4 regions of the Bacillus sp. F9_6S_D1_P_5 genome follow, and region 4 is predicted to be linked to each of the others. Evidence: riboswitches for the same ligand, from Rfam matches in the RefSeq annotation. Region 4 holds a riboswitch; each other region holds the start of a gene.
What was found. Region 4 has a riboswitch for lysine ahead of lysA (diaminopimelate decarboxylase). Riboswitches for the same ligand answer to the same signal wherever they lie in the genome.
Positions count from the first base shown of each region.

Region 1: another riboswitch for lysine. It lies ahead of ACUXEY_RS17475 (amino acid permease); the one in region 4 lies ahead of lysA (diaminopimelate decarboxylase).
Region 2: another riboswitch for lysine. It lies ahead of ACUXEY_RS10445 (aspartate kinase); the one in region 4 lies ahead of lysA (diaminopimelate decarboxylase).
Region 3: another riboswitch for lysine. It lies ahead of ACUXEY_RS20305 (amino acid permease); the one in region 4 lies ahead of lysA (diaminopimelate decarboxylase).

Region 1 is NZ_JBTREW010000013.1:110,797-115,244, forward strand. Features, by position in the region: gene ACUXEY_RS17470 (ABC transporter permease) at 1-487, opposite strand, end outside; gene ACUXEY_RS17475 (amino acid permease) at 548-1,972, opposite strand; lysine riboswitch at 2,119-2,305, opposite strand; gene ACUXEY_RS17480 (DUF3626 domain-containing protein) at 2,614-3,705, shown strand; gene gapN (NADP-dependent glyceraldehyde-3-phosphate dehydrogenase) at 3,780-4,448, opposite strand, start outside.
Region 2 is NZ_JBTREW010000007.1:43,380-47,827, reverse strand. Features, by position in the region: gene ACUXEY_RS10460 (YndJ family protein) at 1-813, opposite strand, end outside; gene ACUXEY_RS10455 (DUF4166 domain-containing protein) at 819-1,430, opposite strand; gene ACUXEY_RS10450 (DoxX-like family protein) at 1,434-2,342, opposite strand; lysine riboswitch at 2,534-2,720, shown strand; gene ACUXEY_RS10445 (aspartate kinase) at 2,920-4,149, shown strand.
Region 3 is NZ_JBTREW010000018.1:22,850-27,297, forward strand. Features, by position in the region: gene ACUXEY_RS20295 (DNA alkylation repair protein) at 1-410, opposite strand, end outside; gene ACUXEY_RS20300 (iron-sulfur cluster biosynthesis family protein) at 444-749, opposite strand; gene ACUXEY_RS20305 (amino acid permease) at 863-2,329, opposite strand; lysine riboswitch at 2,442-2,634, opposite strand; gene ACUXEY_RS20310 (GNAT family N-acetyltransferase) at 3,021-3,470, shown strand; gene ACUXEY_RS20315 (sulfite exporter TauE/SafE family protein) at 3,510-4,448, opposite strand, start outside.
Region 4 is NZ_JBTREW010000026.1:2,094-6,541, reverse strand. Features, by position in the region: gene ACUXEY_RS24125 (phosphoadenylyl-sulfate reductase) at 16-720, opposite strand; gene ACUXEY_RS24120 (YezD family protein) at 807-950, opposite strand; SAM riboswitch class I at 1,023-1,131, opposite strand; gene lysA (diaminopimelate decarboxylase) at 1,249-2,565, opposite strand; lysine riboswitch at 2,746-2,927, opposite strand; gene ACUXEY_RS24110 (DUF3888 domain-containing protein) at 3,017-3,412, opposite strand; gene ACUXEY_RS24105 (LTA synthase family protein) at 3,661-4,448, shown strand, end outside.

The DNA.
Region 1 (4,448 bases), on a different contig from region 4:
TGTTTTTTTCATGGCTATCACGCCACATCCAATGTATGTACATGTTCCAAGCTTTCGTAATCATTAAAACGATAAAGATTGTACATAAGAAAGGTACCGTTACTTGTAATGATTGCATGGCAAGTGGAACAAGAATCAAGAACGTAAATAATAATGGGAAAAGCTGCATGATGAAATTATATAGAAGAGATTTTTTAAAATACGATGTTAGTTTCTCTTCTAATGCAAGCAAATAGACAGCATCAGGTTTTTGAATAAATGTACGGATAGGGCATCTCGTTATAATGAATGTAAGTACAATTGTGATAAGTAGTAAAGATATTCCTTTAGAAGGAGATGCTTTTAGAAACTGAGCATAGTAGTATGCACCAACGCATGAAATAAAGATAAAGCTATATAGTAAACCGTTAATCATACGTGCAAAGTATGTAATGATATTTTGCATATGTTGTTGGAAGCGACTGCTCCATAGCGATTCGATTGACATGTTTTTCACCTCTTTGTTCTATTATATATGTTTTACAAAAGAAAAAACGAGCAAATTGCGTTATGCAACTTGCCCGTTTTTCTTTTCGTTATTTTTTTTCTGATCACGATTCATTAATGGATAGAATGCAAAGCCGATTACGAATAAACCGATTCCGAGAAGGAATGTTTTTATATCGGCTGCACCCGTTTTAATAACCCATAGTGCGTAGCAAAGTGCGATTACTGCGACTATACCATCTGTAATTCTTGCCCGCATTTCATTTTTATATGTTTCACCAGTTGCGACTAGTTTTAACTGGAAGATTGGTGAAACGAGATATGGAATGAGGTAGGCCAATGTTGATACGGTAATAACGAATGTATAAGCTTCCGCAATTGTTCCTGATAATGTTGAGAATAAGAAAACTTGCGACATAATGTTTGTTAACCGTAATGAGTAAATCGGACTTCCTTTTTTATTCGTTTTCGTGAAGAAGGAAGGGAAGAAACCTTCTTTTGCTGCTTGATATGGTACTTCTGAGCTTAATAAAATCCAACCTAAGATAGAACCGAATAGGGAAGTAAGAGCAAGTAATGCCATCAGTTTCCCGCCGCCATGACCCATTGCAGCGTTTAGTGCGTCTGCTAATGGACGTTCAGAAGCTTGTAATTTATCAACGTGAAGTACACCCATTGTTAAAATTGTAATTCCTAAGTAAATCGCAACTGTAATAAGTAATCCCGCAACTGTTGCACGTTTTACCGTTTTTGGAGAAACAGCACGGTTTGATAAAAGAACCGCTGATTCAATTCCGATAAATGCCCAAAGCGTTGTAAGAGCAGCTAAGTTTACTTGTGAAAGTAGGCCGTGTGATGCACCTGATTTATCGATCATCGGTGTGTACCATTGTCCAAACTTAGAAGCTTCGAATGCAAATAACGTAACGACGATGAATAAAAGGAATCCAGTTACTTTCGTTGTTGTTGCTAAGAAGTTTAGCTTTCCAGCTCCGCTTACACCGTTCGTTAATATAATGTGAGTTCCCCAAAGTAAGATGGAACAAATCGTAAATGTAATTAGTTTTCCGACTTCTATGTTAAAAGAACCGATTGAAAATAGTAGTCGTGTATCTTTCATAATCGGGAAGAAGAGTGATAAATATCCCGCGAAAGATGTAATGATGGCAACGTTACTTGCCCAGTTTGCAACCCAATATCCCCATACCATACTGAAACCAGCCATTTTTTTCTTTTTTGGTGTTGAGAATAAAGCATATGCATGACTTTGTGGTCCTGTCGTTAAATCAGGACGACGAATTGCTAAATTACCGAAAACAAGAGCTAGCATTAAAACACCAAACCCTGTTGTTAACCAAGCTAAAGTGACACCGAGAGGACTTGCTGTTTGTGCTAACGTACTTGGCACCATGAAAATACCAGCGCCAACCATGTTACCGACAACGAAAGCTGTTAGTACCCAAAAGCCCCATTTTTTTTGTTGCATAGAAAATACCTCCAAAGTTAGTATAACCAAGTCAAGCGAGGAGATATGTATGTCTTCTTAGTAGAGAAGAGAAGTCCCAAACAAAACAAAAAAAGCACGTAATTTGCCGCTACATGCTTTCTATCTTATAAGAAACCCACGACATACCTCTCGATAGCTCTCCACAAACGAAACGTTTCGTTTGTGACAGTTCTGCACTTATTAAATGCAGACCCAGCAAGTGTGCATGGTGGACACGACTTACTTCGGCAATCATTCCTTTCTCATTCCTTCATCAATGCCACTACATCTCCTGAAATGATACTCTTAATGACTGCAACCTCTACCTCACCGAGATACGAATGAGGATTTAAATATTAAATTAACGTCTTTAAGAGTAACAAATGAATTTTTATACGTCAATGGATATATTAATAATCAGATTATAGAGAAGAGTTTGTGATTAAAAAGGGGTTAGGAAGGGCTATAGCGTTTATTCGTTATGCAGAAGAAATAGCGACAGAGTGAAGCACAAAGAATTTTGTCTGAAAATCTTAATCCGAAGCATCGGTTTTTTTAACAGGCTTTGTTTCATAAGAAGGAAAGAATAAGCTTTTCATTGAAATGATTAAGGTCATTTTAATGAAAGGAGAGGTTTGATTATGGAATTATCAAGATCTCAATTATTTGCTTTACAGTATATTTCAAAATATGCAGAGAACGAAAAACGTGAGGCTAAAGCAACAATTAATCATATACTTAAAATGTCTAATATTACAGATGAAATGTTTGAAGAAGCTGTCGTTCATTTAAAATCAAATGCGAGGATTGCTTTACACTTTCATCCAGATAGATTAGATTCGAACATGAAAAATATTGCTGAAGCACTGTTTGAGCAAGGAATATATAAAAGTCAGTTTGAAACATTGCTATCTAATGGAAGTGTGTCTGCTTATCCGGGTGGTGAACGTGACCTTTGGGAACAGAGAATATTTGGAGGCGCATATCAATTGGAAGGCGTAACGAATAATGAACGGCCCAAATATGGGGCGCTAAATTTAATGTTACATCCAGATGGGCCTGCCCCGCGCTTTGGATCATGTTATTTTCTCTTATCTCCAAAAGTTTCTTATCGCTCTACATATACGTATTTAGATTCGCATCAAGATCCAAAAGAAAAGGGTACTTATGAAGAGTTTGACATGATTTTAGCTGCTCTTTTGGAAGAGACATTCGTAAGAGATTTTGCAATTGGTGAAGGGAATTTGACTCCAACAAGATTCATTCATCATTTACTAGCTAACCTGGAAAGGCCGTTTATAGATTTCGTAAACAAAGAGTCAGCCCGTAATCTTAATCATTATATTGAAGCACAGATTCATGGAAATATTTCTCTTAAAGAAGACGTAGAAGTGCTTGTTGTAGATCCTTCATTTAAGGGGACGAATGTAGGTAGAAATTTAGAAGAAATTTGTTTGAAGTATTCTATTGATTTGTATTGGCACAAAGGTTTTGTACTTATGGTAGATGAAGTTCCGGTGGATTTTAGAGGTTCAAAAATGCCATCTTTGGCAAGACGTATTGCACGAAATAATTGTATTGATGCACATATAATTGGTTCTGCTGTAGTGGATTTGAAAAGTAATCCACTATCGTGGAGTGATCGCGGAACATATGAAGAGGTGCTTCAGGAATTAAAGTTATTATGGCATGTTTTAGTTCGATTTGGAAAACCAAATCGGAACTTGAAATAAATACGCCATTATTTTTGGAAGCATGTATTTAAAAAGAAGCTGATCTAAAACTAGATCAGCTTCTACATATAAGATTAAACTAAGTTTAATACAGTTACTTTTTCACGTGTCATAGACTCAAGGCTCTTACGAATACCTTGTGCGCCCATACCTGAACCTTTTACACCGATGAATGGGAAGTGGTCAGGGCCGCGCTCTGTGCGTCCGTTAATTTGAACAGAACCAGTTTCGATTTTGTTAGCAATTGCAAATGCTTTGTTAATGTCTTTTGTGAAGACACTTGCTTGTAAGCCGAACTCTGATTTGTTAGCAATCTCAATTGCTTGCTCATCTGAAGAAACACGGATGATTGGAAGGATTGGGCCGAATGGCTCTTCCCAAGCAACTTTCATTTCTTCTGTTACGTGGTCGATTAATGTTGGGTAAATTAAGTTACGCTCACGTTTGTTACCGATAACGATTGTAGCACCTTTTTCAACAGCATCGTCAACTAAACCTTGAACGAAGTCAGCAGACTTGTCGTCGATTAATGGAACGATTGTGCTGTCTTGTTCTGGAGATCCAACTGATAGTTCAGCTACTTGCGCTTTTAATAAGCTAACAAGCTCGTCTGCTACGTTTTCGTGTACAAGTACACGTTTAATAGCTGTACAACGTTGACCAGAGTAAGAGAATGCACCGCTTACGATATGGTTTGCAGCATCTTGTAAGTCAGCATCTTCACGAACGATACCAGGGTCTTT
Region 2 (4,448 bases), on a different contig from region 4:
GTGAATCCAAACCATTTGAGCAATTGTAATCGTCATTACATGTTTCAAATTCCCATACGAATATATAAGTGAAAACATAATTGTTACCATGAGTGTGCTAGACGATATGATCAGGAGAATCTTTGCACTAATAGCATTAAATTTCGTGCGCCAAACATAAATACCATACACATAAATCGCACATAAATATAGCAACACAGCAAAAAATTCAAATACCCTTGAGTATGTAATCCCGATCGCAACTGACATAGGTGAAATGACGATGACAAACATAATGGCATCATATACTTTACTTCTCTTTTCTCTTTTTCTCCCAATTAAACCAGCTGATAACGGCAATAGAAATGCCGAATAATGAAAATGTGCAGCTGTGAGTAAAACAATGTCAGAACTAAAGTGCATAATGGAGAGTTTTGATACAGAAGCAAAAAACCAAAAACCACCTAAAAACAAATATATAAACGCACTATCGATAGCTGTCTCTTCTAGCGGTTTCCATCCTCTTTCTAGTAATCTACTCACACCAAATAATGTAACAATTCCTGTATATACAAACCAAAGTAACGCAAAAAAATAGTGGTTTGTTACGAAAGCTAACATTGCACTAATTGCTGCGATTGGATATAACAACGATATAAATTTATAAAAAAACATATATGATCCATTTCTTGTTTTCTTATCAATGATGCAAAATGACATCGGTATAAATAACAAAATAGATAATAAAATAATTGCTTCAACTGGGTTTACATTTGACCACTCACATATTAGAAAAATAATATAACAAGCAAGTCCAACTATTATATTTTTCATATCATTTATTTCCTTTCCACAAATGTCCCCTTATATGAAAATAATGAACCAATTAACGGATTTCGTACTTGTACATGAATTCGAAAGCATTGCCTTGTTTCATCATAACTTTCTACAATGTCGGCCTCTCCATATAAGAATCTAGGCAACGGGACTTTTCTTCCAAACATGTAAAACCATTGTTTCTTTGAAGAAATATGCATTGCCCCCACTTCATCAATATGAAAATTCAGAGTAGAAACAAGTATGTGTGGTTCACCAAAATAATCCACAATTTCATTATTCTCTTCATCCCACTGCATAACAGCGTTAAAATATCTTTTTTTATTTTGAAAATAAAAAGTACGATTCCATCGTACAAATTCATTTCCATTTTCATCTCGCTCAGCGGTATTATGTATTGTAAATGGCACTTCCTTCCCCCGCTCAGAGAAAAACATTCTAAACTTCGATGCAATTTTTAATATCAATTTTACGAAAAAAGAACCTCCGTAAATTTCATCCATATTTCCTTCTCCAGTAAAGCTATTTTCTTCCGTAATTTCATAGCGTTTCTGTAATTTCGGATGAAGTTTTGTATAAGAATCCCCTAATAGTCTTTCATACATATTAGCCATACATTATTCCTTTCTTTTCCTCTTGCAATTTTTTGCACTTGGCAAATTCGCACTATTTATATAACCGACAATTGATAACCCCATTAGTAGAACGTTTAATGTAATTGGATTAAACGGCTCTGTAAAGCTTGCGACATTCGTAAATCCTGCCGCTATCGTTAAAGCTATTAACATAAAAATATGTACGATAAATACTTTTCGTTTTTGAAATGGCAACAGCCATAGGACACCAAAAATAATTTCTAGTAATCCAATTATTTTAACTAGAAAAATACTATGCGCAGTTGAACCAATTATCACAGACAACATTTTTACTTCTTCTGAATGAGTAAACACTAGTTTCGGCACTATCCCTTGATACATCCATACAAAAGCAATAAAAAAACATACGAGCCAATATGTCATTGTTCTTCTAATTAGTAACCTTGGATGGAGTCCCTTTTCTAACCATAACTTTAAAGCATCAAAACTCCAAGCAGTCGCCCAGCCTAATAACGGCCGAAATATATAGAAATCTATTACATTCCCTATACGACCAAACCTCGTATCATAATCATATTGCGTCTCAAAATGAATGTGTTCTTTACGCGGTGTATACTTCCAATAACCACGCCCTGTTTGAATAAGAGATAATCTATTATCCGTCCAAAATTTTAAAGAAGAAATACGTTCTCCCGTTTCTTTTCTTATTTCACCTATCGATTCCCCTTCACCAGCTATTTCAAGTCCAAATCCGATTTTTGTTTTATATAAAAACTTCTGTGGTTCTCCTTCTTTTTTCTCTAAATACGAAATTTCAGTAAAGCGGGCATCCCATTCTGTATGTATACGTGGTTCTTGCGTGTATTCCCATAATTTCTCCATTGTTGTGTTCATTTCTGCCGAAACATAAATAGGCTTTTTCCTCTTCATTCTTCCACCTCCAATGCACTATAATTTTAATGTACATGCAATGAATTTATTTTGCTACATTTTTCACAAACTCCCTTTATAAAAGAAAGAATTTTTAAAATTTATACAAAACACTTGATTCCCCGAAAAATTTAAATTATTATAAAACAAATGTTACCAACAACTTCATAAATCAAACACTCTCGCCTAAAACGTGAGATAGAGGTTGCGATACTTATGAGTATTCTAATGGAGACACAGAGATGTCTATGAAATTAGATGAAAGGAAGTATTGCCGAAATCGATAATTTTCTCTGCATTTATCGATTGGGGCTGTTTTCGAATAGAAACAGAACTGTCATATGTACAGACGTGTACGTATGAAGAGCTATCTACAAAAAAGAGATATCATTTTTATGATATTCCTTTTTTGGCGGTTTTTTTATTAGCTCCGTTTTCTGTTTCCCTTTTCCTGTAACAGCACCATCCTCACTTATTTGAGATGGTGTTTTTTGTTTTTCTCTGGTAACTACAGGAATATTGGGATTAATATATGTCCTGATCTATTCTTAAAAATGGATGAAAGAAGGAATTCGTAATGGAAACGATTGTACAAAAATTTGGTGGCACTTCTGTTGGAAGTGTTGAGCGTATTCAACATGTAGCAAATTTAATTATTGAAGAATATGAACGAGGACATAGTATCGTCTCTGTCGTTTCAGCAATGGGAAAAAGTACAGATGAACTTGTCGCACTTGCTAACGCTATTACAGAAAATCCAAGTAAACGCGAAATGGATATGCTTCTATCAACAGGAGAGCAAGTGACTATTTCATTATTAACGATGGCACTACAAGCAAAAGGTTATAACGCAATTTCATTAACAGGATGGCAAGCTGGTATTACAACAGAATCTGTACATAGTAGTGCACGGATTACTGATATTCAGACAGATCGAATTCAATCTTATCTTACTGAAGGTACGATCGTTATTGTAGCTGGATTCCAAGGAATGAGTGAAAATCATGAAATTACAACGCTTGGACGCGGTGGTTCTGATACGACTGCTGTTGCATTAGCTGCTGCACTGAAAGCAAAAAAATGTGATATTTACACAGATGTGACCGGCGTATATACGACAGATCCACGAGTTGTAAAAGATGCTTATAAATTAGATGCAATTTCTTATGACGAAATGTTAGAACTTGCAAACCTCGGTGCTGGTGTATTACACCCGCGTGCTGTTGAGTTTGCTAAAAATCATAATGTCATTTTAGAAGTTCGCTCAAGTATGGAACAAGAAAACGGAACAATTGTAAAAGGAGAATGTAACATGGAACAACAATCAATCGTTAAAGGTATTGCATTTGAAGATAATATTACACGCGTCACAATGAAAGGATTGGAACAAGGTGCACTTTCAACAGTTTTCTCTACATTAGCAGCGGCACATATTAATGTAGACATCATCATTCAAAGTATTACAAATGAAGGAACTGTTCATCTCTCCTTCTCAATCCATTCTAATGATTTAAAAGAAACATTAGAGGTATTAGAACAAAATCAAGAAACACTTCACTATGAATCTGTAGAATATGAAAATCATTTAGCAAAAGTATCAATTGTAGGATCTGGTATGGTCTCTAATCCTGGTGTTGCTGCGAATATGTTCACTACTTTAAAAGAAGAAAATATTCATATTAAAATGGTAAGTACATCAGAAATTAAAGTGTCTGTCGTTATTGACCGTCTTCATTTAGTAACAGGTGTTGAAGCGCTGCATCAATCATTTATGGCGAAAATTGAGCCTTTAGTGCAGATGAGTTAATTTCCACTAGTAAAACTTAAAACAAATTATATGAATCTATTTTCTTCCTATATAAATAGAAACAGGGTAGGACTATTTTGTTGGAAAGTCGAAGTTCTTTTAGTGAATAGCAATTACAGTATCAAATTCTTGAAACTACTTGAACATAATAAGTTCGCGCATATTTATATCATAGAGGGTTTACGACGTCTTGTTCGTTAACAAGATATTATATGCTATACCCGAAAACACCTTTTCACATTTTCATACACTGTGACAAGGTGTTTTTTGTTTAGACGGAATTTTGTATAATTACAAAG
Region 3 (4,448 bases), on a different contig from region 4:
TATGTCTCAAGAAAAGGCCGAATAGCATATTCAGCAGTATTCCTTTTTGTTATTTCATACATGGCGTTAAATGAGGATTCAAAATCGTTAAGCCCATATTTTTCAACGTATTTTGCAATAGGCATGTACATATATCCGTTTGTAAATGTACCTACTTCTGTAGTATTTTCTGGTCCCAATGTTTTCAGTAAAATATGGATTGCTTCATTAAAATCTTTTTGTAATGCATGATGTAATTCATCTGCTATTACTTCAATACGCTGCTTTAACTCTAAAGTTTCAACTTTACATGTTACGGAAGATACGAAGTTTCTTTTAGGGAAAGTAGGATCGTGCTTACAAATAGAATCGGCCATATTTTTTGCTGATTCTTCGTTAAATAAAAATTTTAACGGAACATATTTACCCATTTTTTCACCTCATTGGTCAGCTGAAAACAATTTTTATTTTTTAATCGACAACCCATAAACCAAAGTCTCACTCGGAGTCGTAATACTAAAACCAGTCGTCTTATAATCAAGTTTCACCGTATCACCAGTGTAGTCTTTCGTAAATGAATCCATTTGTACGATAAAATCAGCATCTTCATATACAACGTCATCTGCATTATATGTATCCCAAATTAAATCCACATCAACGAAAATACTACAAGAGTTTGTCATTGTTCCTCTAATGCGAATGATTTTTTTGTCTTTACGTTCTAATCTATGTATAGCTGCTTTTGCTTCATCAGTAATGCGAATGTTCATCGTATCCCAACCTTTATTTATATTTCCTTTATTATTGCAAAAACAGGAGCAATAGGGAAGGGAGAAGCATCGGAATAAAAAAAGAGCAAACAAATTTGTTTGCTCTTTTCACTTTATTTCAATTCACATTTATCAAGCGGAATCACTTTTGTTTTCTTCGTAAATTTATATCCTAACCATAGTACTAAGAAGAGTGGTAAACCGATATAAGAAACGAGTACGCCGTTCCAATCAATTGATTCACCCATAAATGCCCCGTAGTTTTGACCTAAAATTACGATGACACAAAGTGCAAATGCGAAGATTGGACCGAATGGGAACCATTTTGCTCTATATGGTAAGTCTTTTAAATCTTTACCTTGTGCGATATATGCTTTACGGAAACGATAATGACTAATTGCGATTCCGACCCATGCGATAAAGCCAGACATTCCAGATGCGTTTAATAACCAAATGTATACAACGCCGTCACCGAATAAAGAAGCAATGAAAGCGATACTACCGACAATTGACGTTGCGATTAATGCGTTAACAGGTACACCGCGGCTGTCTAATTTCCCTAAGAATTTTGGTGCTTTACCTTGGCGAGCTAAGTCCCAAAGCATACGAGTTGATGCATACATACCAGAGTTACCAGCAGATAGTACTGCCGTTAAAATAACAGCGTTCATAACAGAAGCAGCAAAGGCAACGCCCGCTTTTTCAAAAATAAGTGTAAATGGACTTACTGTTACATCGCTTGCAGCAAGGCTTTCAGTCGTATAAGGAATTAATAAACCGATAACGAGAATTGCAAGGATATAGAATAAAAGAATACGCCAAAAGATAGAACGAATTGCTTTCGGAATATTACGCTCTGGATCAGAAGTTTCACCAGCAGCAACTCCTAATAATTCAGTACCTTGGAATGAGAAACCAGCTGCCATAAATACACCGATAATTGCCATGATGCCGCCGTTAAATGGTGCATCTGCAACAGTGAAGTTTTTAAACCCAACGGATTCGCCGCCCATAATTCCGAAAATCATCATAAAGCCGACAATTAAAAAGATAATAATAGTAACTACTTTAATAAGTGCGAACCAATATTCAGATTCACCAAACCCTTTAACAGATAAATAGTTTAAAAGGAAAATAATAGCTAAACATAATCCACTCCAAATGAGGGAAGGGGTATCTGGGAACCAAAATTTCATAATTAATGTTACAGCCGCGAGTTCAGCAGCAATTGTAATTGCCCAGTTATACCAATAGTTCCAGCCAAGTGCAAAGCCAAGGGATGGATCAACAAATTTTGTTGCGTATGTGCTAAAAGATCCCGTAACAGGCATGTAAGCTGCGAGTTCAGCTAAGCTTGTCATTAAAAAGTAAACCATAATTCCAATTGCGGCGTATGCAACTAATGCACCACCAGGCCCAGCTGAATGGATGACACCACCACTGGCAAGAAATAGTCCGGTACCAATTGTACCACCGAGAGAAATCATCGTAAGGTGTCTTGATTTTAAACTACGTTTTAATTCACCTTTTCCTTTTGTAGTTTGTGTTTCAGAGGTAGTTTGATTCGTTGCGCTATTCATGTTCAACACTCCTTTTCTTGTAAGATAGGAAGGAACGGGGGAGAAAAATACAAAAAACCGCCAAAGGAATTTGGCGGAACGTTTCACAAATAACCACCCCATCATACCCTTCCGTTAAGATAGCACCCCACGTTTACACGGTAATTTTGTAAACGTGACAGTTCTGTTCCTTTCGGAGACAGCCCCAGCTCATATTTCCAGAGAAGAAATATAAACTTCGGCAACTTTTCCTTTCAAACGGAGTCGGTGACATTCTCTATGTCTCGTCCGCTTTACTCTTAAAAGTCGCAACCTCTACCTCATCGGATTGATGAGGATTTGATATATTGCTAAGATTTTTAATATATGGCAATTGTAATGACTTTCTGAATATATTGCAAGATATTTTGTTAGGAAAAGTCAAAAAATATCGGTTATTGTATAGGAAACGCTTGCAAAACTCCACCTGAACCTACTGTTATGTAACAAAAAATAAAGAAAGAAATTGTTATACAAATGTTTCGCAAAAAATAATAAAAAACCCTTTAAAAATAAAAGAAAATTCTGAAAATATAATTCGACATAACTATCAAAAGAGGATTATTCCTTAAATTCGTTTCAAAGAATAAGTATAAATCCGACGAATAGAATGAATATTCTTTTTATTTCTGATAAAATTGAAGTATTGTTTAATTGAAAAGGGGAAATCAATATGAAATTAGAAACAGACAGACTCTATATAGTACCGTGTACAGAAGAGAGTATGCAAGTTGCTAACGAGCAAGGATATAACAGTGGTCCGCATATTGTAGGGCATGTAGAAAATGTAAAACAAAATAAGGATTTATTGCCTTGGGGAGCGTGGTATGTCATTCGAAAAGAAGGTGACATCGTTCTAGGTGATATAGGATTTAAAGGGAAACCAAATGAGGAACATACAGTAGAAATTGGTTACGGATTTATTGAGAAATATTGGAATAAAGGGTATGCGACAGAAGCTGTAAGAGAGTTAATAAATTGGGCTTTTCAAACGGAAAAGGTAGAAACGATTATTGCAGAGACACTTTTTGAAAATATTAGCTCGATTCGTGTATTAGAGAAATTACATATGAAGAGAACTGGCACTACAGAAACGATGATTAATTGGAAAATAGAAAAATAAAAAATACCGCTCGAAGTATATCGGGCGGTATTTTTATCGTTATGGTAGCATTTGTTTTTGATCATTCGGATATCCAGCTGTCGGTGCGTTAGAAAGATTGGAATGATTGCGAACAGCAATGAAAATAGAAATAATAACGACAAGACCAACTGCCACGTAAGAAAGTGAAATAATAGTTGGATCCACTTTAAATGTAGTAAGCAGTGTACGAATGTTTGTAAAGATTATAAGGCCACCAACTAATACGCCAAGTAAATGAGAAGGAACGATGCGCACTAGCCATGCAGCAATTGGTGCCGCAACGATACCACCGAGCATGAGAGAAAATACCCAAACCCAACTTACTTGTTCCCATCCAAGTGAAATGAAAAACCCGATTGTTGCAGCGAGTGAAACAGGAAACTCACTCGTATCTACAGATCCGATAACTTTTCTAGCTTCATTTCCTCTTGCTAAAAGTACAGGCGTCGTAATCGGACCCCAGCCACCACCACCAGTTGAATCAACGAATCCAGCAAATAAGCCAAGCGGAACAAGCTGTTTAGCAGACATACGTTTATTTGAAGTAACAATTTGTTTTTGAATGAGGAATCGTAATAAAATATAAACCCCTAAAGTAAATAAAAATACGGAAATGTACGGTTTAATTACATCGCCAGGTAAATTACTTAAAAAACATGCCCCAATAAATGCGCCAATTGCTCCTGGTAATGTAAGTCTGGAAACGGTATATTTATCAACGTTTCCAAATTTGAGATGGGATGCACCAGAAGCGGCGGTTGTAACGACCTCAGCTAAATGAACAGATGCGGAAGCTACAGCCGGTGCGATACCAAACATTAATAATAGCGAGGTAGATGTTACCCCGTACGCCATTCCAAGTGCTCCATCAATCAATTGAGCGAAAAATCCAATAATAGCAAAGACAATTAATTTCTGCATAAAAAATCCCCCTGTAATAATAAATGAAAAAGGCAC
Region 4 (4,448 bases):
ATTTTCAAATTCATCTTATTGGTAATGTAGACCGCATTCAGTTTTCACTTTCCCGGCCCATCTACCATCTCTCGAATCGCCACCCTCACCTACAGGTAACGTACACTTCTCACACCCAATACTTGGATATCCAACATCATGCAGCGGGTTATACGGCAAACTATGTTTGTATACATATCGCCATACCTCTTTCCACGTCCAATGAATGAGCGGACAAACTTTAATAGATTGAAAGCGATGATCTTGATTTATAAACTTTGTATGCTTACGTGTTTCTGATTGTTCCCTCCTTAAGCCCGATATCCACGCTTTTTCTGCTGCTAATGATTTTTCTAACGGTAAAATTTTTCTAATTTTACAACAGAGATTCGGATTACTTTCCCATAATTTCTCACCATGCAACTTCGCTTGTTCATCAAGTGTAAGTTCCGGCTGTTGTTCTATAATATTTAATGAAGGAAATCGTCTCCGCACTTTTTGAATTAATTCATACGTTTCTTGAAAATGAACATTTGTATCTAAAAATACAACTTTAGCAGATGGATTTACTTGGTTTATAAGATGCAGTAGTACCATCCCTTCCACTCCGAAGCTACATGCGTATACAATTTCACTTTTGTATTCTTTATAAGCCCAACTTAATACAGATAGCGCGCCTTTCGTTTCATCTTCTTCTGAAAATGAAATGTTATTTTCTTCCCACGTTTCATACGTCAACATGTTCTTTCCCCCTGTAAAAGCAAAAAGACGGTTTTAACCTAATGATATAGGTTAAAACCGCCTCTAGTTTTTCTAGTCAGCGCTTTTTACTTTAAACGTACTTTTTCACTTTTCTCTAATTGAATGACTTTCCCATCTTGCACAACAATTGTAATTGAACCATATTTCATATCAGCAAGCATCGCTTGAATTCTCTCAGATACTTCCTCAAAATGTTCCCGTACGCTCACGCGAACAGCCCCCCTTTTTATTCATAAAAAAAATCTTTCCCATTTCGAAAAGACTGTTCGGTAATATATTTTACCTTATCTTTCAAAATGGATTCCATTTTGCTGGAGTTAGCACCTTGCTTTCTATAAGCAGGTTGCCGAGCTTCGTCGGGCCAGTTCCCTCCGCTTCTCTTGATAAGCTTTGTATTTGTATTTTATCACAATTCAGATTTTTTTCAATCCTAGTTTTCCGATATATTTTAATTATTTTATTTTACAAAAAAGGAATTGCCCATCCGAACAACTCCTTTTCCCCTATTTAAACCAGTTCTTTAATACGTATGCGATCGTTCCCAATGATATTTTCATATGTTTCGCGCTCTACAACAATTTGTGATGTGCCGCCTTTCGCGAAGACGACAGCTGGTCTACGAATCCTGTTATAATTATTCGCCATCGAGTACCCGTATGCCCCTGTACAAGAAATTGCTAATAAATCAGCAGTAGCAACTTTCGGTAAAGTGATATCCCAAATTAACATATCTCCACTCTCACAACATTTTCCTGCAATCGAAACAACTTCCTCGTTCTCATCGTTCCCTCGATTCGCTAACATCGCTTCATAACGAGCGTTATATAAAGCAGGTCTTAAATTATCAGTCATCCCACCATCCACTGATACATACTTCCGAATACCAGGAATGTCTTTCACAGATCCGACTGTATAAAGTGTCGTTCCAGCATCTCCTACAATGCTACGACCTGGTTCAACCCATATTTCTGGCAATGGATAATTACATACTGTAAATTGTTCTCTCACTGCACTTGTTACAGCTCGCACATATGTCTCAAGAGTTAATGGTGTATCTGACTCTGTGTAACGTATTCCAAATCCCCCGCCTACATTTAACACTTTTACTACATAGTTTGTTTGCTCTCTCACTTCTTCTAAAAATTGGCGAAGAACTTCAATTGCTCGAACAAAACCAGCTGTTTCAAATATTTGCGACCCAATATGTGAATGGATCCCTAGCACGTTATAATTTGATTTTTGTAAAGCAAGTTCAATTGCTTGCATCGCTTGACCATTTGACACGCCAAATCCAAATTTCGAATCATCTTGACCTGTTGTAATATATTCATGTGTGTGCGCCTCTACTCCAGGCGTTACACGAATTAATATGTTCACAAATTTCCCATGTTGCACTGCTAAATCATGCAAAATCTCTAATTCTAAGAAATTATCTACGACAAAACAACCAATATTCGCCTGAAGAGCCATCACAATTTCTTCATCTGTTTTATTATTGCCATGAAAATGAATACGCGATGCCGGAAATCCTGCTTGAAGCGCAGTATATAATTCCCCTCCAGAAACAACATCTAATGACATATTCTCTTCACGAGCCACTCGGCACATCTCCATGCACAAGAACGCCTTGCTTGCATATGCTACTTGGTAAGTGAAACCACTTTCTTTAAAAGCACGATGAAACGCGCGGCACTTTCCTCGAATAGACTCTTCATCGTATACATAAAGTGGTGTTCCATATTGTTTTGCTAGCTGCGTCGTATCGCACCCTCCAATTTCTAAGTGTCCTTGCCCATTGATTCGGCTTGTGCCGTGTAAATACATTTGAATTCCTCCCTTATTTCCTCTAAAACTCATAACCCCAATCTTCTATTCATTGCAGCACGCTTTTAGATAGACAAAAAACGCGCGGAACAATGTTCACACGCGTTTCTTATTAGGAAAAATATATATTGAAAAAATAAACGAGTTGTTATCTCCTCAAAATAAGAAACCGCATCAACATCTCCAAATAGCTCTCCATAAAATAAATCTTATGACAGTACTACATTTATTCAATGCAGTCCCAATATATGAATAAGATGGTTATTCTTATATTTCGGCAATAGTCCCTTTCAACCTATGATCACAGATTCCATTAAATCTCCCATAGCTTACTCTTTCCTATCGCGGCCTCTACCTTTGAGAGTAGATGAGGTAAGTCTATTTAATTTTCAAACATCTAATTGTTGTTATTAACAATACCAAAGGAACATTTTATTTGTCAAATAATTTTTTATATTGTTTTTTTACAGTTTAATTTCGTATCATTTGGTAAGCGCTTTACTATTATCTTTGTTACTTCCCATTCGCCCTCTTCATTATTAAATGTAATCGTTACCTTCTCAAATGGTGGAACAATTTTCCCACCAACCTGCTCATACTTCGTCACTTCAATACTCGCTTGAAATAAATATGTACCGCTATACACTTTTTTTAAACTGATAATTTTAGGACATTGATAAGGTTTTAAACTCCCATATTGTTTTTCAATTGCTTTATTTATTTTCGGAAATAAGACAGAATAAAGGGCATCTTCCATAAGAGGTGCATCATATTGGGCTACCGACACACTCGGTGAAGCAAAAAGTATAACACTACTACATACTATAAAATACAATAACTTTCGCATTATAACCTCCTTACACGATTCTTTCTGCGTACGACAATAATCATATATAGAAACTCCGTTTTATTGTCTCCTACTGCCCTTTTTCTACTCAATTATTATAAAAAAGCCCACAACTCTCTTTTATTTTCGTATAATGATACTCATAGTATAATAAACATAATAACAAAGGACTGTTCGTATATATAAAATGAGGCGCTAATTAAATCGGCTCACAAGAACTGTCATGCTTTTTAGGAGAGGAGTATATTATGCTACAACGTCTGTTTCCAAAACTGCGATTTGCACTCGTTGCAGTCGTTTTATTATGGATAAAAACATATATTGTGTACAAGCTAGCATTCGATATTAAAATTGATAATTTCTTTGAAGAATTTATGCTTTTTATTAATCCACTAGCTGCGTTACTTTTATTTTTTGGTTTTGCTTTGTTTGCATCTAAACACCGAAACCGCATTATAGTTGGAATTAGTTTTATACTATCATTCATTTTATTTGGAAATGCAATGTTTTATGGGTTTTATAACGATTTCGTTACGTTCCCAGTATTATTTCAAACAAATAATATGGCTGATTTAGGGACAAGTATAAAAGAACTCTTTACGTATAAAACATTACTGTTATTTGCAGACGCGATTATTTTAATGTTTCTTTCGCGTAAATTCCCGGCATTTTGCGACAAGACGCCACTTTCTCGCTCTGAGAAGCGAACTTTCTTTAGCGGTGTAACAGCTCTACTAGCATTACAAATTGTTATTTCAGTTATTTATAAACCACAAATGTTCTCACGTTCATTTGATCGTCAAACTGTCGTGAAAAATTTAGGTTTATACACATATCATCTATTCGATATTACACTTCAATCTAAATCTTCAGCTGAACGTGTATTTGCAAGTGGTGACGGGTTCTCTGAAATTAAAAACTATACAGACTCAAAAGATAAGCAAGTTGATAAAAACTTATTTGGAGCTGCAAAAGGTAAAAATGTCATTTTGATTTCCATGGAATCTACACAAAGTTTTGTTATTAATAAAAAAAT